DNA from 3 places in the Halomonas qinghailakensis genome. Region 3 is predicted to be linked to each of the others. Evidence: predicted binding sites of a transcription regulator. Region 3 holds the regulator's gene; each other region holds the start of a gene.
What was found. Region 3 encodes LexA, which represses DNA repair genes until DNA is damaged. Its sites were predicted from a motif close to TACTGTNTANNTANACAGTA; they were not measured.
Positions count from the first base shown of each region.

Region 1: a site for LexA is predicted at 9,033-9,052, ahead of recN (DNA repair protein RecN). Genes of this name have one in related genera too.
Region 2: a site for LexA is predicted at 3,783-3,802, ahead of M0220_RS04070 (S24 family peptidase). Genes of this name have one in related genera too.

Region 1 covers NZ_CP096973.1:1,329,542-1,340,479, forward strand. Annotated here, with positions in the region: gene carB (carbamoyl-phosphate synthase large subunit) at 1-1,881, opposite strand, end outside; gene carA (glutamine-hydrolyzing carbamoyl-phosphate synthase small subunit) at 1,954-3,099, opposite strand; gene dapB (4-hydroxy-tetrahydrodipicolinate reductase) at 3,502-4,308, opposite strand; gene M0220_RS06220 (DUF2218 domain-containing protein) at 4,442-4,723, opposite strand; gene dnaJ (molecular chaperone DnaJ) at 4,899-6,053, opposite strand; gene dnaK (molecular chaperone DnaK) at 6,164-8,098, opposite strand; gene grpE (nucleotide exchange factor GrpE) at 8,269-8,898, opposite strand; gene recN (DNA repair protein RecN) at 9,099-10,772, shown strand; gene fur (ferric iron uptake transcriptional regulator) at 10,894-10,938, opposite strand, start outside.
Region 2 covers NZ_CP096973.1:864,059-874,996, reverse strand. Annotated here, with positions in the region: gene oadA (sodium-extruding oxaloacetate decarboxylase subunit alpha) at 1-1,177, shown strand, start outside; gene M0220_RS04080 (sodium ion-translocating decarboxylase subunit beta) at 1,190-2,512, shown strand; gene M0220_RS04075 (IMPACT family protein) at 2,631-3,254, opposite strand; gene M0220_RS04070 (S24 family peptidase) at 3,286-3,543, opposite strand; gene ccmA (cytochrome c biogenesis heme-transporting ATPase CcmA) at 3,942-4,562, shown strand; gene ccmB (heme exporter protein CcmB) at 4,613-5,311, shown strand; gene M0220_RS04055 (heme ABC transporter permease) at 5,326-6,066, shown strand; gene ccmD (heme exporter protein CcmD) at 6,066-6,332, shown strand; gene ccmE (cytochrome c maturation protein CcmE) at 6,322-6,831, shown strand; gene M0220_RS04040 (heme lyase CcmF/NrfE family subunit) at 6,883-8,886, shown strand; gene M0220_RS04035 (DsbE family thiol:disulfide interchange protein) at 8,883-9,410, shown strand; gene M0220_RS04030 (cytochrome c-type biogenesis protein) at 9,401-9,871, shown strand; gene ccmI (c-type cytochrome biogenesis protein CcmI) at 9,868-10,938, shown strand, end outside.
Region 3 covers NZ_CP096973.1:3,786,359-3,797,296, reverse strand. Annotated here, with positions in the region: gene purU (formyltetrahydrofolate deformylase) at 240-1,094, shown strand; gene M0220_RS17305 (energy-coupling factor ABC transporter permease) at 1,113-1,784, shown strand; gene lexA (transcriptional repressor LexA) at 1,842-2,522, opposite strand; gene M0220_RS17295 (TetR/AcrR family transcriptional regulator) at 2,850-3,527, shown strand; gene M0220_RS17290 (L,D-transpeptidase) at 3,505-4,032, shown strand; gene nagZ (beta-N-acetylhexosaminidase) at 4,108-5,118, shown strand; gene M0220_RS17280 (hypoxanthine-guanine phosphoribosyltransferase) at 5,173-5,751, shown strand; gene ppsR (posphoenolpyruvate synthetase regulatory kinase/phosphorylase PpsR) at 5,804-6,637, opposite strand; gene ppsA (phosphoenolpyruvate synthase) at 6,888-9,272, shown strand; gene ggt (gamma-glutamyltransferase) at 9,427-10,938, shown strand, end outside.

The DNA of each region.
Region 1 (10,938 bases), 1.3 Mb from region 3:
TTCCAACACATCTTCCAGCGTCACCGGCTCAAAGTAGAGACGATCAGAGGTGTCGTAGTCGGTAGAAACGGTTTCCGGGTTGCAATTGACCATGATGGTTTCATAGCCATCATCGCGCATGGCGAAAGCGGCATGCACACAGCAGTAATCAAACTCGATGCCTTGACCGATACGGTTCGGACCACCACCCAGGACCATAATTTTCTGGCGATCCGACACATCCGCTTCGCACTCCTCTTCATAGGTGGAGTACATGTAAGCAGTGTCGGAGGCAAATTCCGCCGCACAAGTGTCGACACGTTTATAAACTGGACGAATGCCCGCTGCCTGACGCGTTTTGCGGAACTCCTTTTCAGCTACACCAAGCAGCTTGGCCAAACGCGCATCACCAAAGCCTTTACGCTTTAGTTGGTACAGCTCGCGGGTAGAGAAATCGGCCAGGGCGCGCTTGGCGACGGCATTTTCAGTCAACACCAGGTCTTCCAACTGCACCAGGAACCAAGGGTCGATATTGGTTAGCGCAAATACCTCATCGACACTCATTCCCGAGCGCATAGCGTCAGCGATGTAGAAAATACGCTCAGCACCGGCGGCCTGCAGCTCGCCCTGAATGATCGCCATGTTGTCTGGCGTGAAATCTGTGATGATCGGATCAAGGCCATCGTTACCGGTCTCAAGCCCGCGCAGCGCTTTCTGCAGCGACTCTTGGAAGGTACGACCAATTGCCATCACTTCACCCACTGACTTCATCTGGGTGGTCAGACGGTCGTTTGCCTGGGGGAATTTCTCGAAAGTAAAGCGCGGAATCTTAGTGACGACATAATCGATTGATGGTTCAAACGATGCAGGCGTGCGACCACCGGTAATATCGTTTTGCAGCTCGTCCAAGGTGTAACCCACCGCCAGTTTCGCGGCAATTTTGGCAATCGGGAAACCCGTGGCCTTAGAGGCCAGCGCCGACGAGCGCGATACCCGCGGGTTCATCTCGATAACCACCAGACGGCCGGTTTTCGGATCCATACCAAACTGTACGTTGGAGCCACCGGTTTCCACACCAATCTCGCGCAGTACCGCAAGGCTGGCGTCACGCATGATTTGGTACTCTTTGTCAGTCAGCGTTTGCGCTGGCGCGACGGTAATCGAGTCACCGGTGTGAACGCCCATCGGGTCGAAGTTTTCAATCGCACAGACAATGATGCAGTTGTCATTCTTATCCCGCACCACTTCCATCTCGTACTCTTTCCAACCCAGCAGCGACTCATCAATCAATAGCTCGTGGTTGTTGGAAAGCTCGAAACCGCGAGTACAGATCTCTTCGAACTCTTCTTTGTTATACGCCACACCGCCGCCGGAGCCGCCCATGGTGTAAGAAGGACGAATAATGGTCGGGAAGCCGAGCTCCGCCTGAATTTCCCAGGCCTCGTCCATGGTGTGCGCCACTTTCGCTTTCGGACACTCCAAACCAATACGCTTCATGGCTTGATCGAACAGATCGCGGTCTTCAGCCATGTTAATCGCATCGGCGTTGGCACCGATCATCTCGACGCTGTACTTTTCCAGTACGCCATGCTTTTCCAGGTCAAGCGCACAGTTGAGCGCTGTTTGGCCACCCATGGTGGGTAAAATCGCATCAGGGCGCTCGACCTCAATGATCTTTTCCACCGCTTGCCAGGTAATTGGCTCGATGTAGGTTGCATCGGCCATAGCCGGGTCGGTCATGATGGTGGCTGGGTTGGAGTTAACCAAAATAACTCGGAACCCCTCTTCACGCAGCGCTTTACACGCTTGGGCGCCGGAGTAGTCAAACTCGCAGGCCTGGCCGATGACAATCGGGCCAGCGCCAATGATAAGAATGCTGTTGATATCGGTACGCTTAGGCATAACGGTTCCCGCAAAATAGGTGACGATGAGCGACAAAAAAACGGCGTTACATGGCTGCTATCAAAGGCAGCGTTAGCGGCGCGCCTGCATCATGGCAATAAAGCGATCAAATAGCGGCGCCACATCGCGCGGGCCGGGGCTGGCTTCCGGGTGACCCTGGAAGCTAAACGCCGGGCGGTCAGTGCGCTCAATCCCTTGCAGCGTGCCATCAAACAGCGAACGGTGCGTAGCGCGCACGTTGGCTGGCAGAGTCGCTTCATCGGCGGCAAAGCCGTGGTTTTGGCTGGTAATCATAACCGTGCCGGTGTCTAGGTCTTGCACCGGATGGTTGGCGCCGTGGTGGCCGTGGCCCATCTTCACGGTTTTGGCACCCGAGGCCAGCGCCAGCAACTGGTGACCAAGGCAGATACCAAATACCGGCGTGTTGGTTTCCAATACTTCCTGAATCGCTTTGATAGCGTAGTCACAAGGCTCGGGGTCACCCGGGCCGTTAGCCAGAAAGACACCATCCGGATTCATTGCCAGTACGTCAGCAGCAGGCGTTTGTGCTGGCACAACCGTCAACCGGCAGCCACGCGCGGCCAGCATGCGTAGAATGTTAAATTTCACGCCGTAATCAAACGCCACCACGTGATAAGGGCGCTCGCCTTGCGTCGTATCTGCGTAACCCTCGCCCAGGGTCCACTCGCCTTGTGTCCATTCGTAAGCCTCTTTGCACGAGACTTCTTTGGCCAGATCCATGCCCTTCAACCCAGGAAATGCCTTCGCTGCCGCTAGCGCCCGCTCTACCGCATCATCGCCCTCTGCTTCTGCACCCGCCAGAATCGCGCCGTTTTGCGCGCCTTTATCGCGCAGAATACGCGTTAAGCGGCGGGTATCGATATCCGCAATGCCCAGCACATTTTGGCTTTTCAGATAATCGGAAAGGCTTTGCTCTGAACGGAAGCTGCTGGCTAGCAGAGGTAAATCACGAATCACCAGGCCCGCTGCGGCAATCGATGCCGATTCCACATCTTCAGAATTAATGCCGGTATTGCCGATATGGGGATAGGTCAACGTGACGATTTGGCGGGTATAAGAGGGGTCAGTGAGGATTTCCTGGTAGCCGGTCATGGCTGTATTGAACACCACCTCACCGCTTGTGACGCCCTCCGCGCCAATGGCTATGCCATGAAACACACTGCCATCTTCCAGGGCCAATATCGCGGGTTTGCTCAATGCGGGGTTATTCAAGACAAGTTCTCCCATGCTGGTGGGAGCCTGTGGGCGCAGGCTCGGCGATCCGGTTTGTCGGCGTTTGCGTGCAAACGTCGGGTCGTAAAAAAGCGGGACGAAGCCGATAGTAAAAAATCGGTTTCATCCCGCTTGTTGTTCTCTTCCGTGGCGTTTAGCCATGGCGCAGCATTTAGCTGACTATTTTTTCTAACCGAAGGCCAGTGCAACAAGCGCGGTGCTTTCTCTACATGTACATCTTCAACGCCTATTGGCGTGTGTTCAATGCAGATTTGTTGCTGCTTTTTGCAGCCACTGGGCCAAAATTTTTGGAATGTTACAGGATTTACCGACTTTAGGCTAGCCCTTTATTGTCACGCTAGCACCTGGGGTCGCTCTGACAATACCTTAGCTTAGCTCCAATACATCCTGCATATCGTAACGGCCATGCGCTTTGTCGGCGACCCAACGGGCGGCACGTACCGCGCCTTTGGCAAAGGTCATACGACTAGAGGCTTTATGGGTAATCTCGATACGCTCACCTTCTGTCGCAAACATCACCGTATGCTCACCAACGATGTCGCCAGCACGTACAGTGGCAAAGCCAATCTCTTTGTCGGTGCGCGGGCCACACTGCCCTACCCGTTCAAAAACACCATGCTCTTTTAGCGTGCGGCCAATGCTCTCTGCGACCACTTCACCCATCTTAATCGCGGTGCCGGAAGGCGCATCCACTTTATGACGGTGGTGAGCTTCGATCACTTCAATATCGTAGCCTTCATCACCAAGAGCTTTAGCCGCTGTTTCGAGCAGCTTAAGGGTTAGATTAACGCCTACGCTCATGTTGGGTGCAAATACCATGGCAACTTTATCACGGTAGCTATCCAGCTCGGCTAGCTCGTCATCGCTCATCCCGGTAGTGCCAATCACAATGCGCTTGCCGTGTTCAGCGCAGAACGCCAAATTTGCCAAGGTGACCTGCGGCGCAGTGAAATCGATCAGCACGTCGAAGTCATCTACGATTGCGGCGAGAGAATCTACCGCCACTACGCCGCGTTTGCCAACGCCCGCCAGCTCACCGATGTCCGCACCTGCCAAGGAACTACCTGGCTCAACGATGCCACCTGCTAGCGAGGTATCCGCCTGCTGTTCTACCGCATTTACTAAGGTACGGCCCATACGGCCTGCTACGCCTACAATGGCAATTCGGGTCATGGAAACTCCTGCGCGTGCGTCGTTCAGCACCCAGCTTGATATAAGAAAGCCACGGGTTAAAAGGGGTCAAGATTATAACAGACCCCTCTTAATGATGCGGCGCTTAAGGGAACGCACCGCTACTTTGAACGAATTAGTTCTCCCAAACGATTTCCAGCGGTTCATCATTGGCCATACGAACAAGATGACTCTCCACCACGCCCTCTAACTGGTCTAAGTGGTTCTCTTCCAGCGTCTCAAGAGAAACAATCAGGCGATCCGGCTCGGCATGCATTAAGCAAGTACCATTGGCAAAGGTGATTTTGGCTTCCTGTTCTCCATGCTCAACCTCAAGCTTATGCGCCCAATGTTTGCACAAACGGTTAATCAAGCGCTCGCCAGAAGAGGTGATGATTTCGGCACGGGATAACGGCATCGTATGCTCTCCATAAAGTTTACGAATAAGTTCTCACTAGCGTAATCCTCTCAATAGAAACCGCAAAGCACAGAAAAAGAATTATTTGCGCTACCCTTCCCCAACCAACCGGCAATAAAAACGCCCCAGCACACGAAGGTGATGGGGCGTTGAGCTGCCGTGAAGTGAATTGCCGTTACGGCTTCATATCTTCAAAAAACTTCTTCACGCTGTCGAAGAAGCCGGTCTTCTTCGGCGAATGGCTGTGACTATTGCTACCATCAAAGCTCTCTTGCAGCTGACGAAGCAAATCTTTCTGCTCGTCGTTGAGATTAACCGGCGTTTCCAATACCACCTTGCACAGCAAGTCACCCGCTGCGCCGCCGCGTACCGGCTTCACGCCTTTACCACGTAACCTGAAGAGTTTACCGGTTTGGGTTTCCGGCGGAATCTTCAGCTTCACACGGCCATCTAGCGTAGGTACTTCAAGCTCACCACCTAATGCAGCATCAACAAAGTTGATCGGCACGTCACACTGTAAGTGTTTGCCATCGCGCTGGAAGATGTGGTGCGGCTTAATAGCGACCTGAACGTACAGATCACCAGGCGGGCCACCGTTAATGCCACTCTCACCTTCGCCGTTCAGGCGAATGCGATCACCGGTATCGACACCCGGCGGAATCTTCACCGATAGCGTGCGCGTTTCCCGTACACGGCCTTCGCCGTTACATTTGTGGCATGGCACTTTAATGTGCTGGCCACTACCGTGACAGGTCGGGCAGGTTTGCTGAACCGCAAAAAAGCCTTGCTGCATACGCACTTGGCCATGGCCATGGCACGTGGGGCAAGTTTCTTTGCTAGAACCTGGCTCGGCACCTTCACCATCGCAGCGATCACACTCAATATGACGTGGCACACGGATATCAACAGTTGTGCCAGAAACTGCGTTTTCCAGATCAAGCTCTAGGTTGTAGCGAAGGTCGCTACCACGAGCGGGGGCGTTAGGGCCACGACGACGGCCACCACCGCCACCAAAGATATCGCCAAACACATCGCCAAAGATGTCGCTGAAATCGCCAGCGCCACCACCACCGAACCCGCCACCGCCAAAGCCACCGCCTTGGCCGTCTACACCGGCGTGACCAAACTGGTCATATGCCGCGCGCTTTTCGCCATCGCTTAAGACTTCGTATGCTTCTGACACTTCGCGGAATTTTTCCGCTGACGTGTTATCGTCCGGGTTTCGATCAGGGTGGAATTTTTGCGCCAAGCGGCGGTAGGCCTTTTTGATCTCTTTCTGATCGGCCCCTTTTTCGACACCCAGGACTTCGTAATAATCGCGTTTGGACATGGGTCCTACGCCTCCTGGTTAGCTACGCACTTAATTAGGCGTCTGCTGCGGAAACAGCAACGCGGGAGTTGTCTCCCGCGTCACCGCATTCCTTAGCAGATAGAGGTGATTTACTGCTTCTTCTTGTCGTCGTTGACTTCTTCATACTCAGCGTCAACCACGTCATCCTCTGGCTTAGTGCTAGTATTTTCAGCACTTTCGCCGTCCGCCTGTTGAGCAGCTTCAGCCTGCTCGGCGTACATTTTCTGCGCTAACTTACCAGACACTTCGGTCAGTGCATCCAGTTTCTGCTGGATGTTGTCCTGATCGTCAGTCTTCACTGCTTCTTCCAGCTCGCTAATTGCGCTCTCGATGGCTTGTTTCTCGTCATCAGTCGCTTTATCGCCCGCTTCTTGCACGGTTTTGCGAGTGGCGTGAATCATGCCATCTGCTTGGTTACGCAGCTGCACTAGCGCTTCGAACTTCTTATCTTCGTCCGCGTGTGCTTCCGCATCGCGTACCATTTGCTCGATCTCTTCATCCGTGAGACCGCTGGACGCTTTAATGACAATCGACTGCTCTTTATTAGTCGCCTTGTCTTTGGCTGATACGTTCAGAATGCCGTTGGCATCCAGATCAAAAGCCACTTCAATCTGCGGCACACCACGCGGTGCTGGCGGAATGTCTGCAAGGTCAAAACGACCCAGCGACTTATTCTGCGCAACTTGCTTACGCTCACCCTGCACGACGTGAATCGTTACTGCCGTTTGGTTATCATCCGCCGTAGAGAAGGTTTGTGTCTTCTTCGTGGGGATGGTGGTGTTTTTGTCGATCAACGGTGTCATTACGCCGCCTAGGGTTTCAATACCTAGGGTTAGCGGCGTCACATCTAGCAGCAGTACGTCTTTTACGTCGCCGCCAAGTACACCGCCCTGAATCGCCGCACCAACAGCAACCGCTTCATCAGGGTTAACGTCTTTACGCGCTTCTTTGCCGAAGAAATCAGCGGCTTTCTTCTGCACCATCGGCATGCGCGTCTGGCCACCGACCAGAATCACTTCGTCGATTTCAGATGCAGACAAACCAGCATCTTTCAGCGCCATTTTGCACGGGTCGAGCGAGCGCTGTACCAGATCTTCAACCAATGACTCCAACTTGGCACGTGTCACCTTCACGTTAAGGTGTTTCGGACCAGTATTGTCAGCGGTGATATACGGCAGATTAACATCTGTCTGCTGTGCACTAGAAAGCTCAATTTTGGCTTTCTCGGCCGCTTCTTTCAGACGCTGCATAGCCAAGTTGTCGCCAGACAGGTCCATACCGCTATCCGCTTTGAACTGGTCAACTAAATAGTTGATCAGCGCCAAGTCGAAATCTTCACCGCCCAGGAAGGTGTCGCCGTTGGTGGCCAACACTTCAAACTGGGTTTCGCCGTCAACGTCTGCCACTTCGATAATAGAAATATCGAAAGTACCGCCACCCAGGTCGTATACCGCGATGGTTTTATCACCACGGGATTTGTCCATACCGTAGGCTAATGCGGCAGCAGTCGGCTCGTTAATGATGCGCTTAACATCAAGACCGGCAATACGGCCCGCATCTTTAGTTGCCTGACGCTGGCTGTCGTTAAAGTACGCAGGTACGGTAATAACCGCTTCAGTTACTGCTTCACCGAGATAGTCTTCGGCGGTTTTCTTCATTTTCTTCAGCACTTCCGCGCTTACCTGCGGCGGTGCCATTTTTTTACCTTTTACTTCAACCCAAGCATCACCGTTATCAGCTTCGGTGATTTTGTAAGGCACCATTTTGATGTCTTTTTGTACGACATCATCTTTAAAGCGACGGCCAATCAGGCGCTTAATCGCGTAAAGAGTGTTTTCAGGATTGGTGACGGCCTGACGTTTTGCTGCCTGGCCTACCAGCGTCTCACCATCGTCGGTGTAGGCAATAATGGAAGGCGTAGTGCGGCCACCTTCGGCATTTTCAATTACTTTAGCGCTGTCACCATCGAGCACTGCCACACAAGAGTTGGTGGTGCCCAGATCGATACCAATAATGCGTCCCATAGCAAAAACCTCGAATTCGGTTGTTACAAAACTGATGTTTGAAAGCTGATGTCAAAAAATCTGCTTTTTGAAACTTAAAGCGTCTGCGGGTTTTCCCGCGGGTTGCCCTTTATTTGGGGGCCGCTTGCAGCATTTCAAGGGGCTTTTTTTTGCTTTGTGTCAACCAATGATTAATTGGCTTTTTGGCTGACTACCACCATCGCTGGGCGAACTAGGCGACCGTTAAGCAAATAACCCTTCTGCATCACTTCCATGACGGTATTGGGTTCAAGCTCGGGATTCGGCACCATCGCCATCGCTTCGTGAACCTGCGGGTCAAAGGGCTCACCCTGAGGCTCAACGCTTTCCACGCCAAATTTATTCAATACGCCTAACTGCATTTTAAGGGTCATGGAAACGCCCTCACGATGAACGTCAGAGGCTCCGTCTTCCATGCTCTCTAGGGCTTTTTCCAGACTATCAACAACGGGCAATAGCTCTTTAACAAATTTCTCTAAAGCAAATTTGCGCGCTTTTTCAGCTTCTTGCTCAGCCCGGCGACGCACGTTTTGAGCTTCAGCAGCGGCACGTAGCGCTTGGTCTTTAGCTTCCGCCAAGCTCTGCTCAAGCTCTTCCACCTGAGCGGCTAGCATATCGGCTTCTGGGTTTCCTACGTCGCCCTCTAGCGCCGCGTCTTCCTCGATTAACCCTTCCAGCTCACCTTCAATCAGGCGCTCTTCAGCCGCTTGCTCGGTGACTTCTGCCTCTTGCTCTTGGCGGGCCAGCTCATCTTCTAATGGGGTTTGCGGTTCTTTTGCCATGCCTAGCTCCTGAAAAATATGCAGCGGTGGCATTAACGGCCACCTCGGTTAAGTAACGAGTATTAACCACGTATGAACGCTATATGGGGGCCATAAAAGCCATCTCAAGAGGGGCATTGAAGTGAGTTATAGACTACTGTATAAAACAACAATTATTGGATAAGTATCCAGCTTCTGTGCCGCACGCCTCAGGAGGCCTTATGCTTACGCAGCTAGCAATCCAAGATTACGCTATTGTCGACCGCCTTGAACTCGACCTAACCCGCGGCATGACGGCGATCACCGGGGAAACCGGGGCAGGCAAATCAATTTTACTCGGCGCCCTTGGCCTATGTTTAGGTGAGCGTGCCGACGCCGGCAGCGTGCGCCACGGACGTGAACGCACCGACCTTTCCGCTCGTTTTGATATTCAGCACCTGCCCGCTGCCACCGAGTGGTTGACTGCTCGTGAGCTGCCTGCTGACGAGTGCTTATTGCGCCGCGTAGTGACGGCCAGTGGTCGCTCCAAAGCGTGGATCAATGGCCACCCCGCCACCATCGCTGATCTAAAATCGCTGGGCGAGCAGCTGATCCAAATCCACGGGCAGCATGCCCATCAGGCACTTATGCGTGAAGAAACCCACCTTGCTCTGCTAGATGATTATGCAGGGCTGCGTGAGCAAAGCCAGCTGCTGGCTGAAACGTTCCGCGAATGGCGCAGCGCCCGTCGTCGATTAAAAAAACTCAGCGAAGAAGGCAGCGAAGTTGAAGCAAAACGCCAGTTGTTACGCTACCAAGTAGAAGAGCTCGATCAACTTGGATTGGCAGAAGGTGAGCTACAAACACTCGAAGAAGAACAGCATACCCTTGCCCATGCGGAAGAGACACTACGTGAAACCCAGTTTGCCGCCGACTGCTGCGCGAGCGACGAAGGCGGTGCTCTGTCGCTGTTAAACCAAGCTTATGCCCATTTAAGCGCGCTACCCGGCAGTGATAAAGGCACGCTGGCCAACACCTTGGCGATGCTTAGCGATGCGCGCATTCAAGTAGAAGAAGCTTCCAGCGAACTTAATCGTCTTGCCAGCACTACCGAGCTAGACCCAGAGCGCTTAGCTTGGGTAGAAGAGCGTCTGGGCGACGTTCATCGCATTGCGCGCAAGCACCACGTGGCCCCAGAAGAGATTTGCGCACTGCACACCAGGCTCAGCCAAGAAGTTGCTCAGTTGGAAGCCAGTGACGACGACTTAGAATCACTAAGTAACCACGTCGCCGAGTGCCGCGAGCGCTACCGTAAAGATGCTAAGCAGATGAGCGAAGTGCGTCAAAAAGCCGCTGCGTGCTTAAGCAAAGAAGTGCAGCAGCAGCTGGCTTTCCTGGCCATGGGTAAAGCACGTTTTGAGGTAGCAGTCACTCCGCGTGAAACACCAACGCCAGAAGGCCTCGATCACGTTCAGTTCCTGATCAGCGCTAACCCCGGCCAGCCTGCTAGACCGCTCACTAAAGTTGCTTCGGGCGGTGAGCTATCGCGTATCAGCCTTGCCATACAAGTTGTTGCCGCCTCGCACTCCACCATTCCCAGTCTAGTATTCGATGAAGTAGACGTGGGTATCTCAGGAGCAACGGCCGAAATTGTGGGGCAACTGCTACGCAAGCTCGGCGAAAACGGTCAAGTAATGACAGTCACACACCTGCCTCAGGTAGCCGCACAGGCGCATCAACACCTACATATCGAAAAACGCGCCAATCGGGATAGTACGCTGACCCAGATGGCCCTACTGGACGAGCGTGGACGGGTTAGTGAACTCGCCCGCATGTTGGGTGGCGTAACTCTCTCGGACCAAACACTCGCTCACGCTAGAGAAATGCTACACGCTAGCCAGCGACCACCGCATTAAGCTTTTTTTAAACGCTAGGTTTTAAACGCTAGGCGTAAAAATAAAGCGACCAAGCATAAAAACGCCCCCAGGGCGCGAATGAAATATCACTCGCACCCTGAGGGCGCTTTATTTAACACGACTATTTCCTATTTGTAGGGCCACTGTCCTGTCGCGTTACGTCCGA
Region 2 (10,938 bases), 880 kb from region 3:
TACCACTGGCCTATCCACGTCGACCATTTTGAAGGCAGTAGAAGCAGGTATTGATAACGTCGATACGGCTATCTCTTCTATGTCCATGACATATGGCCACAGCCCGACAGAGTCTGTGGTCGCCATGCTTAAAGATACTGATCGCGATACCGGGCTTGACTTGGAATTATTGGAAGACATCGCCAGCTATTTCCGCGAAGTGCGCAAAAAGTACGCAGCATTCGAGGGCTCGCTGCGCGGTATCGACTCTCGCATTCTGATTGCCCAGGTGCCAGGCGGCATGCTTACCAACATGGAAGGCCAGCTTAAGGAGCAGGGCGCTGGCGATAAGCTTGATGATGTATTGAGTGAAATTCCCCGTGTGCGTGAAGACCTTGGATTTATCCCGCTGGTAACGCCAACTTCACAGATTGTCGGTACCCAAGCGGTAATGAATGTGATGATGGGCGAGCGTTACAAGTCGATCTCCAAAGAAGTGCAGGCACTATTAAAAGGTGAGTATGGCTCCGCGCCCGCGCCGTTTAATGCTGAGCTGCAAAAACGTGTGCTTGAAGGCGGCGAGCCGATCACCTGCCGTCCTGCAGATAACTTGTCGCCAGAAATGGATCGACTAGCTGCTGAGCTTAAGGAGAAGGCCAGTGCAGACAGCATTCGTATTGCTAGCGGCGAGCAGGAAATAGACGACGTATTGACGTACGCATTGTTCCCACAAATTGGTCTGAAATTCCTTAAGAATCGTGACAACCCTGATGCTTTCGAGCCTGTTCCTCAGGCAGCTGAATCGAAAAGCGCTAATGTGCCAGCAAAAGCCGAAAGCAAAACGCCAGTAGTGTCGAGTGGGCCGGAAACCTACACCGTTAAGCTTAATGGCAAAGCGTTCGTTGTAGAGGTGTCTGAGGGTGGCGAAATAGGCGATGTCCAAGAGCAAGTCGCTACGCCCTCTAAAGAAGCAGAGCCTGTGGCAAGTGGCGAAAGCATCGATGCACCGCTCGCTGGCAATATCTTCAAAGTCAACGTGCGTCCTGGTGACCAAGTGGCGGAAGGCGATGTGGTGATTATTTTGGAAGCCATGAAAATGGAAACCGAAGTGCGCGCCAGCAGTGCCGGTACCGTATCGAAAGTTAACGTCAGCGAGGGTGACAGTGTCGCCGTCGGTGATTCGCTGATCGAGCTTTAAGGGCATTCGGCAATGGATAAGTTAATCACCTTATGGGAAGGCTCAGGGCTTTATAACCTTGAGTTTGGCCAAGCCGTTATGATTTTCGTGGGGCTTGGTCTGCTCTATTTGGCTATTTATAAGAAGTTTGAACCGCTGCTACTGGTGCCAATTGGGTTTGGTGGCATTCTTGCCAATATTCCTGAGGCTGGCTTGGCAATTTCAGCGCTCGATCAGGCGATTGAGGTGGCTAAGCCAGCAGTGCTGCAACAAATGGCCTCTGTGTTAGGCGCCACTCTTGATCCATTGAGCAGTGTGGAAGCCTGGCGGGAATCGCTGAAAACAATTGCCCACGATGCTGCCGCTCCGGATCAGTTGCGTGCAGCAAAAGATATCGCCATGAATGTTGGTTATGGCGATGGCATGCTTTACAGCTTCTATAACGTAGCCATTGCCTCTGGCATTGCCCCGCTGATTATCTTTATGGGCGTAGGGGCAATGACCGACTTTGGGCCATTATTAGCCAATCCGCGTACGCTCTTTTTGGGGGCGGCTGCTCAGTTTGGTATTTTTGCCACATTGTTTGGTGCGGTGGCACTGTCGTCGATCGGAGTGATGGACTTCTCGCTGAATCAAGCGGCGGCAATTGGCATCATCGGTGGTGCAGATGGCCCAACGTCTATTTACGTGTCGAGTGTGTTAGCCCCTGAGCTGCTTGGCGCTATTGCCGTAGCCGCCTATGCCTACATGGCTCTTGTGCCACTGATTCAGCCGCCAATTATGCGCCTGTTGACCACCCAGAAAGAGCGGCAAATCACCATGACGCAGCTGCGTCCGGTATCTAAGCTGGAAAAGATCGTTTTCCCGCTGATGCTGTTAATCTTGGTCGCACTCTTTTTGCCGGATGCAGCGCCACTGTTAGGGATGTTCTGCTTTGGTAATTTGATGCGCGAATGTGGTGTGGTTGAGCGTTTATCGGATACAGCACAAAACGCACTGATCAACATTGTGACCATTATCCTAGGGCTGTCGGTAGGCTCGAAGCTGATGGCCGAAAGCTTTTTAACGTTTGAAACGTTAGGGATCTTAGGCCTCGGTATTGTTGCATTTGGCATTGGTACCGCCGCAGGCGTGTTGATGGCGAAGCTAATGAACCTAGTTAGCAAAATGCCGATTAACCCGCTGATTGGTGCCGCGGGTGTCTCCGCAGTTCCGATGGCTGCGCGAGTGGCTAATAAGGTTGGGTTGGAGTCTAACCCACACAACTTCCTGCTAATGCACGCCATGGGGCCTAATGTGGCAGGTGTTATCGGTTCTGCTGTCGCGGCGGGTGTGATGATTAAATATTTAGGCTAAGACCCGCTAACAGGCATTACGCAGCTATTGTTACGTGATGGTTAGTGACTAAAACGCGGCTTACCGAGCAATTGCTCGCGTAAGCCGCGTTTTTTTGTCGGGTATATCAAGGGCTTTATTAAAGCGTTACTTTTTGAATATCGAGAGCAGTTTTAAGTCGGTTTTCAAGCGTTGCGAGATTGAGGATCTCATCCCTTGGCCAGCCAATCGTGAGGCATACACCAACGCTATCGTACTCTGCTTGTTGAACGGGAACTTTTTGCTCGTCACACCAGGCGCGCGCTACTGCCTCGTGAGCAAAACTAATGCGGAGCTGATAATTATCTCGTTCGACAACTTCGCGTGTGGGTAACGTTTCAATCCCTGCGTTAACCGACTGTGCGTAAGCCCTTGCAAGCCCGCCAGTCCCTAATTTAGTGCCGCCAAAATAGCGGATAACGACGCAGCCTATTTCGCCTATATGGCTACCCTGTAAGGCTTGAAACATGGGCCTGCCCGCAGTACCACCAGGCTCGCCATCATCAGAGAAACCTATATGCGTTTGTTCGCCAGGAGGGCCGGCAATAAAGGCAGTACAGTGATGACTTGCATTGGGATGAGCAGTTCTTGCCTCCTGCAGCAATGCATGAAAATCAGCCGTATTGGGTGCATGACATAGCCAAGTGAGAAAGCGACTTTTTTCAACTTCAATCTCGGCGGTATGCCATGTTCCGGCTGCTAAATCTGGGATCCGATAACGCAAACGTTACTCCTATGGAGATAGCGGCGAAGAATCAGTGGTGCTGAGATTGGTTGGTGTGACGTTCCACGCCCATCACCATCCCTAGCGCTTGAATGTCACCGTTACGTAGAAAGACATCAGGAATAGTCGTATCTGCAGGCCATAAATGAACGCCAAGGCGACTAATAGAAAGTTGTTTTAAGACAATTTCTTGTTGATTAATTATCGCGATGGCGGTTTCTTGGTGGCTTCCTTGCTGATGACAACGAATAATAACGATATCACCATCAAAAAGATTATAGCTATGCATTCTGTTGCCCTGCACGCGAAGTGCATACGTATTGCGTCGTGTAGTGCGGGGAGTGGGAAAAGGTTGGCTAGGCGCGTTTGCCGTTTTTTGAAACAGCGATGGTTGAGTTGTGTTCGAGGGTGTTGGCATTGACATCGTCATGCTGTTCTCTCCAATGCAGCGCCCGCTCCCTAAGCGTATAACTGAGCAGATGGCTGTTTGTTTGAATGGTGTTTTTCCATACAGTGGTTAGAGTATACGCCTGTTTTTGCATACAGTGCTAGTGGTCTGCATTATCTACTGTTTTTAAGTAAGCGCTATTGGTGATGCGCTGCGACCCCAGGCCGCAGAGACTGACTGGCGAGAAGTGGTCTTTCCGTGTAGAGTTCGACCCAAAATTACTGTGCTTGGAGATATCCTTGAGCCTCTGCCTGCAAGCCCGACAGCTAGCCTGTGAGCGTGATGATCGCTGGCTTTTTGAGGGGCTAGATCTTGATATTAAAAGTGGTGAAATTGTTCGTATCGAAGGCCCGAATGGGAGCGGTAAAACCACATTATTGAAAATTCTTTCAGGCCAGTTAAGCGACTACCATGGCGAGATTTATTGGAATGGCGCTTCAATGCGCGAGGTGCGTGAACATTTTCTCGCCAATCTACTCTATTTAGGACACGCACCGGGCGTAAAAGCGGGCCTTTCTCCGCTAGAAAACTTGGCCTGGTACCAGGCGCTTAGTGGCGATAATGGCAGTGAGACTCAGCGCGAAAAAGCATTAGCTGACGTTGGGTTAGCTGGTTTTGAAGATGTGCCAGCCGGACAGTTATCTGCCGGGCAACAACGGCGTGTCGCGTTGGCAAGATTAACGCTAACGAAGCGTGCGCTCTGGGTGCTAGATGAACCTTTTACAGCAATTGATCGCCATGGAGTGGCAGCTCTTGAAGCTCAGCTGGTTGCCCACGCCCAGGCGGGAGGCTGTGTATTAGTGACGACGCATCATGAGTTAACCGCATCATCCGTGCTTAGACGCATTCAACTGGGATAAAAAAGGAGACAGTGTTGTCCAGCTTACACGCTACGACAGGCATCCCAGATATGACGATGCATGCACCAGCCGGCGGTCTAATGGTGGCTATTAGAGCTACCTTTAAGCGTGACTTAACACTTTTACTTCGCCGCCGTGGTGAAGTGCTTAATCCGTTGGTGTTCTTTGCGTTAGTGATTACGCTGTTTCCGATCGGTATTTCACCTGATCCTCAGCTATTGGCAGAAATAGCACCTGGATTGCTGTGGGTGGCGGCGCTGCTGGCAGCCCTGCTGTCTCTGGATAGTCTGTTCAGAAGCGATTACGACGACGGCAGTTTAGAGCAGCTACTGTTAGCCCCTCAGCCACTAGCGGCCCTTAGTCTTGCAAAAGTTGCCGTTCATTGGTTGCTGACCGGTTTGCCTCTCGCACTGATGGCACCAGTTTTAGGCATTATGTTGGCCCTTCCTGCGGGTAGCTACGTGGTTTTGGCGCTATCGCTTGCATTGGGTACCGCAAGCCTCAGCTTGATTGGTGCGATTGGCGCGGCACTGACGGTGGGATTGGCTAGGGGCGGCGTGCTGCTATCACTGCTGGTACTGCCGCTTTATATTCCGGTGCTTATTTTTGGCGCAGGTGCTGTACAGGCCGCTATTGTAGGTGATGGTCTAGCGGCCCATCTTGCTATTTTAGGCGCACTTTTAGCGATTTCGTTAATGCTAGCACCTTGGGCTATTGCCGCCTCGCTACGCATCAGTATCAACGGTTAAAGGACGAAAACACCATGTGGGCCTTTATTAATAAACTGAGATCACCCAAGTGGTTCTACTCGATTAGCGCCAAGCTTCAGCCCTGGTTCTGGGCAGCAGCGTTGCTCCTGTTGGTGGTGGGAACCGTTTGGGGGTTAGTATTCGCTCCCGCAGATTACCAGCAGGGTAATAGCTTTCGGATTATTTATGTGCACGTTCCAGCCGCGTTCTTAGCCCAGTCTATTTTTGTCTCAATGGCAATCTCTGGGCTGGTGTTCATGGTCTGGAAAATCAAAGTAGCCGATATGGCCGCTACCGTCATGGCGCCCTTGGGGGCAGCGATGACATTTGTGTCACTTTTTTCAGGTGCTGTGTGGGGAGTGCCGACTTGGGGCACATGGTGGATGTGGGATGCCCGCTTAACATCCATGCTAATTTTACTGTTTTTGTATTTAGGGGTGATCGCACTTCGCGGTGCTTTTAACAGTCGAGATAGCGGTTCACGGGCAGCTTCAGTATTGGCAATGGTCGGGGTGATTAATATTCCGATTATTAAATATTCAGTTGACTGGTGGTACACCCTGCACCAGCCAGCAACGTTCACGATTACCGGACGCTCAGCAATGCCTATGGAAATGTGGGCACCCTTGCTCATCATGGTACTGGGTTTCTATTGCTTTTTTATTGCGTTGACCCTCATGCGTACCCGTAACGAAATACTGCGTAGAGAGACCAATAAGCGCTGGGTGCAAGCGTTAGTAGAGGAGGTGAAATAATGGCTTTTTCCTCACTCAATGAATTTTTTGCCATGGGCGGCCACGGGCCTTATGTGTGGTCCGCCTGGGGCATTACTGCGTTGTTAATGCTGGTGATAGTTTGGCATGCGCGCCAAGAGCGTAGCCAACTCTTAAAAGGGGTAAAACGCCGTGTACGGCGCGAAAACGCCCATCTTAAGGCTGAGCAAGGAAACACCGACACTCACTCCCAGCCTGCGCAAGTACCAGTTAACTCTGCTCAAGGGGACGTCCACAATGACGCCTAAACGTAAACAAAAGCTGTTTGTTATTTTAGGGTTAGTATCATTAACCGCGATTGCCGTGGGTCTAACGCTTTATGCGCTGCGCTCAAATATCAATTTATTTTTTAGCCCAGTACAAATCGCCCAAGGTGATGCTCCCATGGAGCGTCAGATTCGAGCGGGAGGCATGGTGAAAGAAGGGTCTGTTTCTCGCGATTCGGAAAGTCTGGATGTCGAGTTTACCGTGACTGATTACGTCGATGACTTAGAGGTTTATTACAGCGGTATTTTGCCTGATCTTTTCCGCGAGGGGCAGGGCGTGGTCGTGGTGGGTGAACTCCAGGCAGATGGACGTCTATACGCCGATAAAGTCTTAGCCCGCCATGATGAAAACTATATGCCCCCCGAAGTAGCGCAAGCGCTGGAAGAGGCTGGCTACTCCCCGTCGGATTTCCAGGCAAAAGCGGCCGAAGTGGGTAAGCGTCTAGAGCAGCAAGGCACCCCCCAAGCAAGCGACTATTAATGGCTAACGCCAGCATAATACGCTGATGCCCAATGCGAATTCGGAGCGCTTATGTTCATCAAAATGATTCCTGAAATTGGCCACTTTGCTTTAGTCATTGCCCTATTAATGGCAGTGGTTCAGGCGGTGATGCCGCTTGCAGGTGCAGCCACTCGCCGCCCGTTATGGATGGCTTATGGTAAACCTATGGCAACAGGGCAGTTCTTCTTCGTTGCTATTGCTTATTTATGTTTAACCGCTAGTTACATGCTGGATGATTTCAGCGTGGCGAATGTTGCCAATAATTCAAATTCGCTGTTGCCTTGGTATTACAAGTTCAGTGCCGTGTGGGGTAACCATGAGGGGTCGGTGTTGCTATGGAGCTTAATGCTGGCTGGTTGGGGGTATGCTGCGTCGATATTTTCTGGCGATTTGCCCCGCGATATGGTGGCGCGAGTTCAAGGCATCATGGGGATGGTTTGCGTTGGCTTCCTGCTGTTTATCTTAATGACCTCCAATCCCTTCGAACGGCTATTACCGAATATGCCTCAAGACGGGGCAGATCTTAATCCGCTGCTGCAGGACTTCGGTTTGGTGGTGCATCCTCCTATGCTCTATATGGGGTATGTAGGATTCTCGGTGGTATTTGCCTTTGCGATTGCCGCGCTGCTAGGTGGGCGTTTAGACGCTGCCTGGACCCGCTGGGCACGCCCCTGGACCAATGTTGCTTGGGCATTTCTTACTGTAGGCATTGCGCTAGGTAGTTGGTGGGCTTATTACGAGCTTGGCTGGGGCGGCTGGTGGTTCTGGGATCCAGTTGAAAACGCCTCATTGCTGCCCTGGTTAACGGGAACGGCGCTGGTGCACTCGTTGGCGGTCACTGAAAAACGCGGCTCGTTTAAAAGCTGGACGGTGCTGCTGGCTATTTCGACATTCTCACTGTCTCTCATGGGTACGTTCCTGGTGCGCTCTGGCGTGCTGACCTCCGTGCATGCGTTTGCTAACGACCCCTCTCGCGGCTTTTTTATCTTGATGCTGCTGGCAATTACGGTGACGTTGTCACTACTGGTGTTTGCGCTGCGTGCTCCCCGAGTGAGCCATAAAGTTGGGTTTAATTGGTTATCTCGTGATTCGTTGTTGTTAGTTAATAATATTTTGCTGGTCATTATGACGGTTACCGTGCTGTTAGGGACGGTCTATCCGCTAATCCTGGACTCGCTTGGATTAGGCAAAATCAGCGTTGGCCCTCCGTACTTTAATGCGCTTTTTGTGCCGCTGACGGTACTTATGTGCATGTTCATGGGGCTTGGTCCCATTGCACGCTGGAAAAGCATGAACGCCAATGAGCTGTGGCGTAAGCTGTGGCTGTCTGGTGCGGCAGCATTGCTACTGGGCGTTGCTATGCCTTTGTTATATGGCGGCGAATGGAATCTTTGGGTTTCTTTAGGAATTGTTTCGGCACTTTGGATAGTTCTACCTATCGTACGCGACCTATTCGATAAAACCCGCCATGCTAGCTCCTTTATGGCTGGGCTGCGTAAGCTGTCATTAGCGTATTGGGGCATGATACTTGGGCATGTGGGTATTGCAGTCACCATCGTTGGCGTGGCAGTTGTTTCAAACTACAACATCGAGCGCAATGTGCGTATGTCGCCGGGCACTACGGTTGAGGTGGCAGGCTATCAGTTCACCATGAAGGAATTGACAAGTCGCCGAGGCCCTAACTTCTTGGCTGATACCTCCATCATACAAGTTCAGCGTGGTGAGTCAGGGCGCAGTTTTGTCATGCGTCCAGAAAAGCGGCTTTACTTGGCCACCGGAATGCCAATGACCCAGGTGGCGTTGCGTCCAGGGCTATTCCGTGACCTTTATGTCGCCATGGGAGAAGACCTAGGCGACGGTAGCTACGCCATGCGTGTCCAATATAAACCATTTGTACGTTGGTTATGGTTAGGTGGGTTGTTGATGGCTTTCGGCGGCATCTTGGCGGTACTTGATAAGCGCTACCGTCGCATCGTTGCCCGTAAGGCAGCGACGACAGAGACTGCTGTAACACCAAAGGAAGCTACGGTATGAAGCGTCGGCTGTTGCTTTTACTACTGCCCATTAGCTTTTTGGGAATCGCACTCTTTCTTTACCAGGGGTTGGGGCAAGACCCGTCGCACCGTGATTCAGCGTTAATGGCTAGACCGTTTCCTGCGTTTGAGGCAACGACACTGCGCGATGAGAATCGCCAAGTCGATCAAACGCTGTTGACTGGTGACGTTACCTTGGTAAATGTATGGGGCGAATGGTGTCCTGCTTGTAAACAGGAAATGCCGCAGCTGCTGGAGCTAGCCGACCAAGGAATCCGCATGATCGGCATTAACTATCGGGATACCCGCGAAAAAGGGTTGGAATTCTTGAGCGAGTTCGGAGATCCCTTTGACGTTAATGTGTTTGATCCTGACGGCAGCCTTGGCTTTGATTTGGGGGTTTACGGCGCGCCTGAAACCTTCTTGGTTGATGCTGACGGTATCATTCGCTACCACCACAAAGGTTACGTGTCACCGGAAGATGTTCGTGAACGCATTCTGCCCGAGGTGGAAAAATGGCGCTAATACGCTTAATGCTTACCGTTGCACTGCTGGCACTGACTAGCAGTGCTATGGCTGCTGGCATAGAGATACGTGAGTTTGACGATCCTGTTATGGAGCAGCGTTACCGCGACTTAACGGCTTCAATGCGCTGTCCTTTGTGCGAGAACCAAGCCATTGATGACTCTGATGCGCCAATTTCTGGTGATATGCGTGAACGTGTCTACCAACTGCTCCAAGATGGTCAGTCAGATATCGAGATTGTTAATCACATGGTGCAGCGGTTTGGAGAATACATTCTCTATAACCCGCGTTTAGAAAACCGGACTTATCTGCTGTGGGGGTTGCCGATAGGATTAGTGCTGCTCGGCGCGATTGTCGTCGTGATGATGGTTCGCGCTCGTCGAAACGCCTCAGCAAAAGCGCTTAGCGCCGAAGAACGAGCCCGCCTGGATGCCCTGATTAACCGCGAGAGGTCTTCATGACACCGCTGTGGATTGCAATTGCCTTACTACTTCTTCCTGCTCTTTGGTTATTAGTAGCGCCCATGCGTGAAGCCCGTGCGCTGCGCGACAAGCTCAGTCACTTTGAAGCCAACGATACCGCTGATGAGCAAAACGTCGCAATTTTTAAGCGCCGTTTGGCTTCCTTAGAAGCAGCCCACGAACGTGGTGATATCGATGAAGAGCGCTTTAAAGAAGATCGTTTGGAGCTAGAGCGTAGCCTGTTAGAAGACACCGCTACCCGCACTAAGCGCCCCTTGAAAACGGCAACAGCTGGCAGATTGGTGGTTCCCCTGGTCATGGTGGCCGTCGTGGGTGCGAGCACGTTTTGGTATCAACAAAAGGGTGCGGAAGGAGACTTGACGCTTTACGCTATTCAGCAAGAGGTGCAAAACGACCCTGAAGGCTCACTGGCCATGTACCTTGAACGTATGGAAGCTGAAGCCGAGCGTCAGCCAAATAACCCTAATGTGTGGAGTTCACTGTTCCCACTTTACCGTGAAACCGGTCAGGCTGATAAAGCCGCCGATGCCTTAGAGCGATTAATTGCTATTGAAGGGCGCATTCCTCCATTGCTAGCACAACTTGCTCAGCTTCGCTTTTTTATGGCAGAACGGGAACTGACTCCGGAGGTGCAGTCGTTAGTCGATGAGACGCTAGCGCAAGATCCACGCCAGCCCACAGTGCTCGGTTTGCTTGGTATTCATGCATTTGATAGTGGCAACTACGAAACCGCGATAGACCGCTGGCGTCGCGCTGTAGCCAATATCGAAGACCCTGACACAGCCTCCTCATTGCGTGAAGGTATCCGCGTTGCTCAAGAGCGTTTAGGGATCGCGCCAGAAACGGCCGCCGTTGACGCTGCCCAAAGCCAAGGCGTGCGAGTTACTGTTTCGTTAGACGAAGCACTGGCCGATAATATAAGTGATGATGCCACCGTGTTTATTACCGCCCGGGATACGGAAGGCGAACTGCCGCCACTTGCGGTTATTCGTGGTCAAGTATCTGAACTGCCGATGACGGTTGTGTTGGATGATACTGCGGCTATG
Region 3 (10,938 bases):
AGCGGTGGGCGGCGGCGGGGACGAAGTTGAACGCGCGGTGGATGCATCAGTAATGAAAAGCCTAAAAAGTAAGACCTTAACTATACGGGAAGGCAGGGGCGGGTAACAATCATCACGGCACTCAGCTGCGGTGCTTCCTTGCTATGCATCAGGTACACTATTTCACTTATATACAGTTTTCCTACTGATGGTAGGGGCTTGTCGAACGTGCCGTTCAAATATGTCAAGAGTGTTTATTTATGTCTCATTATTACCGTTTGGTGGTCTCTTGCCCTGATCAAGTGGGCATTGTGGCGCGTGTCTCAAGCTTTATTGCTCAGCAAGGTGGTTCTATTACTGAGGCAAGCCAGCACTCTGATCTTGAGACTGGTCGCTTTTTTATGCGTTATGAAATTCTGGCAGATTCGCTAGGTATGTCAGCAGAGGCACTGCGTAGTGCGTTTGAGCCAGTGGCAGAGGCCTTTCACATGCAGTGGTCGCTGGTTGATACTCAAAAACGCAGGCGTGTGGTGTTAATGGTGTCGCGTGAGTCTCACTGCCTAGTTGATTTACTGTACCGTTGGCAGGCTGGTGAACTTGACTGTGATATCGTTGGGGTAATTTCAAACCACGAGGATATGCGATCGCTTACTGAATGGTATGGCATTCCATACCATTATGTGCCCGTTGATCCTGATAACAAGCAGGCTGCTTTCGAGCAAGTTCAAGCGCAGATTGATAGTGCCCGGGCTGACTGTGTGGTGCTGGCGCGTTATATGCAGATTTTGCCGCCTTCTCTCTGCTCACGATACGCAGGTCGAGTGATTAATATTCACCACAGTTTTTTACCCTCTTTTGCCGGTGCTAAGCCCTATCATCAAGCTTATCAGCGAGGAGTTAAGCTGATTGGGGCCACCTGTCACTATGTTACCGAAGAGTTGGATGCTGGGCCGATTATTGAGCAGGATATTCATCGGGTAAGTCACTGTCATACGCCAACAGATCTAGTGCGTTTTGGGCGCGATGTTGAAAAAGCCGTGTTGGCTCGCGGTTTGCGGTGGCACTTAGAAGATCGAGTGCTCATCCATGGTAATAAAACGGTGGTTTTTAGTTAATTACGAATAGGGACTGCCATGTCGTTTGCGCAGAGTGTTTTAGCCCCCTGGGCGTTGATATTGACTTGGTTGCTATCGCTTAGCATGCTTGTATGGATGCTGTGGCTTCGACCATGGCAGGCTCTGTTTGACGATGTGGCACTTCAGCACCGCTGGCTAGCAGCAACGGTAACGGTGGTGTTGATGTGGCAGCTGCGTGCTCAAGCGGTCGACTGGCTAACGTTACACTTAGTATTTACCGTCTTAATGACGCTGGTCTTCAAAATGCCGCTTGCGCTAATTAGCAATATACTGATTAACGTTGCGATGTGCGCTATTGGCCGCAACGAGTGGGCATTACTTGGGGCCAACGTGTTGGTAACCGGTATTGTCCCTGCAGTTATTACCGGGCTGGTATGGCGTTTAGTTGATCGACGGTTGCCGGATAACCTAATGGTGTTTCTATTTGCATGTGGCTTCTTTGGCGCTGCGCTAGCGACATTGGGTGGCGGTTTATCAGCGGTATTGTTAATAGTCGTTGCAGGTACTGATCCCGAGGCGATTTATTTAGCTCAAGAGTATGCGCGCTTTCTACCACTACTCATGCCCTCGGAAGCCTTCATTACTGGCATGCTGTTGAGCATTTTGCTGGTGTACCACCCGGGTTGGGTAGCGACCTTTAATGACCACCGCTATATAGATTCTCAATGATACTCCAGTAATGCTGAGGCATCCTCTATCGATTGCCTCAGCATTATTTACACTTTCTTATCCAAGCGCTTGGCCGTTGCCGCCACGGATGACACCGACACCGACCCCTTCAATATCTAGCTGCTGCGTACGCAGATCAATTTCAATTGGTGCGAAATCACTATTTTCTGCCATCAACGTCACTGTATGCCCTTGACGTTTAAAACGCTTAACGGTCACTTCATCTTCCAGCCTTGCTACCACAATCTGGCCATCACGAACGCGATCAGTCCGATGCACAGCAAGCAGATCACCTTCTAATATGCCGATATCTTTCATGGATAAACCACGCACCCTAAGTAGGTAGTCTGCTTTAGGGGTGAAATATTCAGCCGGTAGCGGACAATAACGATCAATATGTTCAGCCGCTAAAATTGGGCTTCCTGCGGCAACTTCTCCAATAACGGGCAGGCCGTTATGTGGTAGTGGCTCTGCCTGCGCAGGGAGTGTTGTGGCAGGAACATCGCTTATCTCTTGGGGTTCTTGATTAGGTAAGCGTATCCCTCGCGAGGTATTGCGAATAATGCGAATGGCACCTTTGCGCTCAAGTGCTCTCAGATGCTCTTCGGCCGCGTTAGGTGAGCGGAATCCCAGTGCTTTTGCAATTTCCGCTCGGGTAGGTGGATAGCCAAATTCACCCATTGTTTTAACAATAAAATCAAAAACATGTTGCTGGCGCGCGGTAAGTGGGCGTGACATAACAACCTCCAAAAATTGGACAAGACAGTAACTACCTGTCGGCTTAAACAGTATGTGGTTAAGTATACAGTATGTTGCTCTGTCCAGTACATGGTAGAGCGCCCTACAGTGGCGCTATCGGTGGCCTCTTATTGGTAAGGAGATCTATACGAATGAGCGTGGTGTTATCTCAGTAGCGTATCAATTGTAGTGTTCGGCAGGCGTTTGAATATGCGCTTAAAGCGTCTGTTAGCGTTGAACAAAAAGCCAACGATAAGTGATTGAGCCAACTTACGTTATGGCATAGTATTTAACGATGTTTTAAACACTCGTTTTCTGGAGGGCGCTATGGCGCAATCTGATACGGTAACGCGTATCCTTGATACTGCAGAGGTACTATTTGCTGAGCGCGGGTTTGCTGAAACGTCGCTGCGCAATATTACCAGCAAAGCGCGGGTCAATTTGGCTGCTGTTAACTACCACTTTGGCTCTAAGAAAGCACTTATCCAAGCGGTGTTTGCACGTTATTTAGATCCGTTTTCTGAGCGCTTTCATACTGCGCTTGATGAGCTTGAAGCGCACTATCACGGTGATGTAATACCCCTTGAAGTATTGTTGGAAACAATGGCGAGCACGGTGCTGACGGTACCTGCTGAGCGTAATAGTCTGAAGGTCTTTATGCGTCTCTTAGGGTTGGCGTATAGTCAGGCACAGGGTCATTTGCGACGTTACATTCAGCAGCAGTATGGCGATGTCTTTACCCGTTTTACAGAACTTGTGCGTCAAGCAACGCCTGATTTGCCTGATGCTGAACGTTTCTGGCGGCTGCATTTTATGCTTGGTACCGTGATCTTTACGCTGTCTGGGCTAGATGCACTGCGAGACATTGCTGCCAAGGATTATAATGAGCAAGTAACGGTAAGGGATTTAGTGAGACGCTTACGCCCAGTGGTGGTTGCCGCTATGAATGCGCCGCTGCCACCTGCCGCTGACGAAGGACATTATGCGAACACCCACGCTAGCTGAACTGCCGCCATTGGATGAAGGGTGGATAGAAATCAATATCCAGCAGCAGCAATTGTGCTATTGGATAGGGCGCACGCCGCAATATACGTGCGCTGTATCAACGGGTGAAAAAGGCGTCGGGCAGCAGGAGGGAAGTGGTCAAACGCCTCGTGGGTGGCACTATATCCGTGCGTCAGTTGGTGACGATCTACCTGACAATGCGGTTTTTCGTGGGCGTCGATGGACGGGAGAGGTATTTTCGGCAGCACTCGCGGAGAAATTTCCTCATCGTGATTGGATATTAACGCGTATTTTGTGGCTTTGTGGTTTAGAACGGGGGCTTAACCGAGGCGGTAGTGTTGACTCTCAGCGTCGCTATATCTATTTGCATGGCACGCCACCCGACCAACCAATGGGTATCGCTGCGTCACATGGCTGCATCCGGCTGCGTAATAGTGATCTGCTTTTTCTATTTAAGCACGCCCGACCTGGTACACCTGTCTGGCTTCATGATGGTCAAGCCTAGTCGATTCATTACTGATTTTTTGACACACGATGCTGATCAACTAAAATCAGTCACCCTTTTGTTGGATCCATCACAATGACTCACTCTTTAGGCCCGGTCATGCTCGACCTAGAAGGGCCACGATTAACGCAAGCTGAAAAACATCTTTTGATGGACCCTGCAGTGGGTGGTGTCATTCTATTTGCTAGAAATGTCGAAAATGCTTACCAGGTCCGAAAGCTTTGCAGTGATATTCGTCGCGTCCGCAGCGAGCTTTTGCTTGGCATTGATCAAGAAGGTGGCCGGGTTCAACGTATCAAAGAAGGTGTTACTCATCTTCCTGCTATGTCGCGTATTGGTGAACAATTTGTTGATGATCCAACGACAGGACTCACGTTAGCTAAAGATACTGGCTGGCTACTGGGTATGGAAATGGCTGCTTGTGGTCTTGATATTAGTTTTGCGCCTGTCTTAGATGTTGAAAGTGGCATATCCACTGTTATTGGGAATCGCAGCTTCAGCACTGACCCTGCCCATGTCGCGCTTTTGGGGCAGAGTTTTATTAATGGCTTGCATGAAGCAGGTATGGCTGCGGTAGGGAAACACTTTCCTGGTCACGGTGGTGTTGCCGCTGACTCTCATGTAGCGCTACCGGTAGATGATCGCCCCCTGTCAGTGATTAAACAGCATGACCTTGTCCCGTTTAGTCAGCTGGCGGCACAGCTTGATGGCGTCATGCCTGCCCATGTTATTTACAGCGCATTTGATTCCCGTCCGGCTGGTTTTTCGCCTAATTGGCTGGGTATGTTAAGAGAGTCCCTAGGATTTAAGGGCTGTATTTTTTCCGATGATTTAAGCATGGCAGGTGCCCATGAGGCTGGTGATCCAAAGGCGCGCGCTAGCGCTGCGCTAGCCGCAGGCTGCGATATGTTGCTGGTCTGTAATGATCGCTCAGCTGCGTTAGAAATTGTTGAATCATGTCAAGGAATGCAAAGTAAACGACCCACCAAGCTACGCTATGGACGGGCCCGACCAGATTTAGATGCATTAACTGCATTAGGTCGTTGGCGCCGCACCCACGCTAAATTAGAGGCGTTGGCTACTTAGTTACCTACCCTTTCTAACATCATTTAATTGTTAATCTCTTCCTGGAGTAACCCAATGTCTAAATTGGATAAAGAGGCGCTTGAGTCGCTTGACTCAATGCGTGAGCTGATGGATAACGCTGACTGCTTAATTTCCCAAGAGCAGGTAGAGCGTGCGCTGGATCGAATGGCTGAAGCGATTAGCAAAGATCTAGGGGATAAACTGCCGGTTTTTTACTGCGTTATGAATGGTGGTTTAATTACCACAGGACATCTGTTAACACGACTTGGTTTTCCGCTGGAAGTAGACTATTTACATGCAACGCGGTACCGCAACGAATTGCGTGGTGGCGAGCTTTTCTGGCGCGTTTCACCAGAAATCCCCATGGCAGGGCGTCACGTCGTCATCGTCGATGACATTCTTGATGAAGGGTCAACATTGGCGGCCATACTCGCCTATTGCGAGGAAGCCCAAGCGGCAAGCGTTACCACGGCTGTACTAGTAGACAAACAGCACGACCGTAAAGCAGTACCTGGCTTAAAAGCCGATTACTGTAGCCTTGAAGTCGCCGATCGTTACGTTTTCGGCTTTGGCATGGACTACAAAGGCTACTGGCGTAACGCCCCTGGGATATTTGCTCCTAAGGGCATGTAGTTAAGTTGAGATCTTAATAAGCCCAGTGCATTACATTGGCACTTTTTTAGGCTTAGCGAGGTGAAAAACGCCTCGTTAAGCCTGTTTCGGCAATCATACGCGTTGAAATCTCTTCTACCGAGAAGCGCGTTGTATCGATAAACGGGATATGCATCGAACGGTAAAGCGATTCTGCTTGACCAACTTCTTGTAAACATTGATCCATTGAGCTGTAACGGCTATTTGGGCGCCGCTCATTGCGAATCGCTGCTAGTCTGCGGGCATCAATTGTCAGGCCAAATAATTTATGGCGATGCGGTGCTAGCACTTTAGGTAGCTTCAAGCTGCCATCTTCATCCAGGTCATCTTCAGTCAATGGGTAGTTAGCTGCTCGTATGCCAAACTGAAGCGCTAAATAAAGAGACGTGGGCGTTTTACCGCAACGAGAGACGCCGACCAAAATAATATCGGCTTTATCGTATTGATGGGTGCGAGCACCGTCATCATTATCTAGTGCAAAGTGTACTGAATGGATGCGATCCATATAGACATCATCGCTACCAATTGAGTGCGTCCTGCCAACACTATAGGAAGAGTGCGTTTCTAATTCTTGTTCGAGCGGCTCTAGAAAGGTAGAGAAAATATCTACCTTAAATCCAGAGGCTTGCCGAATAACATTGCGAATGTCCTGATCTACGATGGTGTCAATAATAATAGGACGGTGACCATCGCGGTTAGCAGTAGACTCGATTATTTCTGCTAATGCCTGTGCCTTTTCTAACGTGTCGATGTAAGGCTTGGTTAACATATTAATTTCAACATCACTAAATTGGGCCAAGAGGCTACGCCCAAGGCTTTCCGCAGTAATGCCAGTGCCATCTGAAATAAAAAAAGCTGTACGCTTCATAACCAAGTCCACCAGTAAATAGAACGCCTATTGTGGGTTGCACCGCGGATTAGCACAATATTTGGTGCTTAATTCTGCGTGCTTTTCGTGCCCACTACATAAAAAGCTATTTATAGCGTTTTGTTGTAAAAAACCTCCACTCCGTTCGCTATTAGACCAATGGCGAATGCTGTATGGCAATGCTAGGGTGGCATTGTCTATAAGAGTCGGCCTACCGGGTCGCGAAGCAGTCTAAAAGCGAGGGGGTTGCGTGGAAGAGTACATTCTATGGTTCGATCAGCTAGGTATGGCAGACGTCGAACGCGTGGGTGGTAAAAACGCTTCGCTTGGCGAAATGATATCGAATTTGTCGGGTGTCGGTGTGACAGTGCCAGGTGGTTTTGCCACGACGGCTCATGCCTATCGTGAATTTCTCTCTCACGAAGGGTTAAATGATCGTATCAATGCCACCCTTGCTCGCCTTGATGTCGATGACGTTAAAGCGTTGGCCGAGGCTGGAAAAACCATCCGCCAATGGGTTATTGATACCCCACTTCCCCCTGCATTTGAAAACGCGCTACGTGATGCCTATGAGCAGCTTCAAGCCAAACATCCTAGCTTGAAAGTTGCCGTACGCAGCTCGGCAACAGCAGAAGACTTGCCCGATGCATCTTTTGCAGGGCAGCAGGAAACGTTCCTAAACATCGAAGGCTTTAACAATATTAAGCAAGCGGTGCACGAAGTGTTCGCCTCGCTGTTTAATGACCGTGCGATCTCCTATCGCGTTCACCGCGGCTATGCCCATGAAAATGTGGCGCTGTCGGCGGGTGTACAGAAAATGGTTCGTTCCGAGACCGGTGCCTCCGGGGTCATGTTTACTTTGGATACAGAGTCGGGTTACCGCGATGCGGTGTTTGTAACCGCTTCGTGGGGGCTTGGCGAAACGGTTGTTCAGGGGGCTGTTAATCCTGACGAGTTTTATGTGCACAAGCCCACGCTTGAAGCGGGCCGCCCTGCGGTACTGCGTCGCACACTGGGCTCTAAGTTGATCAAAATGATCTACGGCCAAGACGCCAGTGCCGGTAAGTCGGTTGAAACTGTTGACGTGCCACTCAAAGATCGTGGTCGGTTCTGTATTAACGATGAACAGATTATGGATCTCGCGCGGCAAGCCATAACCATTGAAAAGCACTATCAGCGCCCGATGGATATTGAGTGGGCGCTAGATGGCGACGATGGTCAGCTTTACATCGTTCAAGCTCGCCCTGAAACCGTTGTTTCTCAACAGGAAGGCGGTAAATTAGAACGCTTTCACCTGCGTGAGAAAGGACGCACACTGATCACTGGACGGGCGATTGGTCAGCGTATTGGGCGTGGTACGGTAAAAACAGTGCTAAGTCCTGAAGAAATGGACAAGGTTCAAGAGGGTGATATTCTGGTGACCGACATGACCGATCCCGATTGGGAACCGATCATGAAGCGTGCGTCAGCGATTGTAACAAACCGCGGTGGACGAACCTGTCATGCCGCCATCATTGCCCGAGAATTAGGCATTCCCGCAGTGGTAGGGTGTGGTGATGCGACCACTCAGCTCAAAGAAGGCATGGATGTCACGGTGTCTTGTGCTGAAGGTGATACTGGGCACGTCTATGAAGGGCTTTTGGCATTTGATTGTAAGGTGTCAAGTGTTGATGCAATGCCTGAGATCCCCTTTAAAATTATGATGAATGTGGGTAATCCGGATCGTGCCTTTGGCTTTGCTGGTTTGCCCCATGCGGGGGTTGGTCTCGCCAGGTTGGAATTCATCATCAACCGTATGATTGGTGTGCATCCTAAAGCGCTGTTGGATTACGACACGCTGCCTGCCGATCTTCAGCAAGTTATCGATTTACGCACCGCCGGTTACGATGATCCAGTCAGCTTCTATGTTGATAAGCTGGTCGAAGGTATTTCAACACTGGCTGCTGCTTTTCACCCTCAGCGAGTGATCGTAAGGCTTTCTGATTTTAAATCAAATGAGTACGAAAACCTTATTGGTGGCAAACTCTACGAACCCGGTGAAGAGAACCCAATGCTTGGTTTCAGGGGGGCTTCTCGTTATATCTCAGATGCCTTTAGACCCTGTTTTGAGCTTGAGTGCCGAGCGCTTAAGCGGGTTCGTGAAGAAATGGGCTTTGATAACGTTGAAATCATGGTGCCCTTTGTTCGCACCACCGATGAAGCGCGCGAGGTAGTCGAGTTGTTGGCTGCTAATGGCTTGCCGCGGGGCGGTGAGTCTCATCCTGATGGCTTAAAAGTTATCATGATGTGTGAGCTGCCAGCTAATGCGCTACTGGCTGATGAGTTCCTTGAGTACTTTGATGGTTTCTCTATTGGCTCTAACGATTTGACCCAGCTAACACTTGGACTTGATCGTGACTCAGGTATCGTTGCGCACCTGTTTGATGAGCGAAATCCAGCAGTGAAAAAGCTGTTAGCCATGGCCATTAAGGCATGCAAAGCACAAGGCAAGTATGTTGGTATTTGTGGCCAAGGCCCTTCTGATCATCCGGATTTGGCCAAGTGGTTAATGGAGCAGGGAATTGATTCTGTCTCTTTAAACCCAGATGCAGTGCTTGAAACTTGGTTTATGCTGGCAGGTGAAACCATTGAATAATACGTTCTAGCAGCATGACGAATCTAATTCGTATCTTCGCCCGGCCATTGTGCCGGGCGAGTGCGTTTTATAGGCTACGCTTTGACTGAGTTATAGAATGTTGGGACCTCGTGAGGTTCATACGCGCTAAATCGCTGTCGTAGGAGAGAAAAGCATGTTGCCTAAACGGATGTTATCGCTAACGGGCTTAATGTTAGTGCCTCTATATAGCTGGGGGTTTAGTTATGAAGTGCCCTCTATTACTCCTGAAGTAGGATCAGGTTTTGAAGAGAAGTCTGGCTGGGAGGTTTCGACATTTGCGGTAGCGGCAGCAAATCCGTTGGCAACCGATGCGGGTTATCAGGTGCTGAAAGCCGGCGGCAATGCCATTGATGCCGCCGTAGCGGTGCAAATGGTACTGACACTTGTTGAACCTCAGTCGAGTGGTATCGGTGGTGGTGCCTTTTTGATGCATTACGATGGGCATGATGTACAGGCTTATGATGGCCGTGAAACCGCACCTGCGGCAGTGACCGGTGAGCTATTTATCGAGAACGGTGAGCCACTTGAATTTGCCGATGCAGTGGCGAGCGGTTTATCTGTTGGTGTGCCTGGCACCGTACGTATGCTTGAAATGGCGCACGCAGAGCATGGCCAGTTGCCTTGGAAAGAGCTGCTAACCCCTGCCATTGCGCTTGCAGAAGAAGGTTTTGGAGTTAGCCAACGCTTGCACACTAGCTTAGCGAATGACACCGCTCTGCGTGATAATGTGCTGGCAAGTGACTTTTACTACACCGGTGACGGGGAGCCGATAGCCGTTGGTGAAACGCTTAAAAATCCTGCATTGGCTGCTATTTTGCGCCGTATTGCCGAAGAGGGTAGCGTCGCGCTTTATGAAGGAGATATTGCAGAAGATCTTGTTGAGCGTGTTCAATCACACCCTGTGCGCCCAGGTACGCTAACGTCAGATGACATGAGTGGTTATGCGGCCCTAGAAAGAGAACCACTGTGCACGCCTTGGCAGCAGTGGGAAGTGTGCGGTTTCCCGCCACCTTCGTCGGGCCACCTGACGGTGATGCAAATTTTAGGCATGCTAGAACAGCAGCCTTTACTGGAAGCGCCGTTAGAGGATGGTGTGAGTAGCAGCGGTTGGCTACACCAGTTTTTAGAGGCGTCTCGCTTAGCATTCGCTGACCGTGGTCGCTATATCGGCGACCCTGACTTTGTTGAGGCACCGGGTGGTGATTGGTCGCTCATGCTAGCACCTGATTATTTAGCTAACCGAAGTGCATTGATTGATGAGCAAAGCATGGGTGGGAGTGCTAAACCAGGTAATCCTGGCGAGCTTTCGATTAGTGTTGCAAGCCAACCTGAGCAGCCTGAGTATGGTACCAGCCACATTAGCATTGTGGATGCAGAGGGCAACGCACTTGCAATGACGACCACCATCGAGCAAGCATTTGGTTCACGTATTTTAGCCGACGGTGGAACTGGGTTGGCGGGTGGTTATTTGCTGAATAATGAGCTGACGGATTTTTCGTTTGTTCCCGAGATAGACGGTGAACCTGTCGCCAACCGTGTTGAGCCTGGCAAGCGGCCTCGTTCAAGCATGAGTCCAACGCTAGTGTTTGATCAAGAAAGTGGAGAGCTAGTGGCAAGCTTGGGCTCACCAGGCGGTGCCGCCATT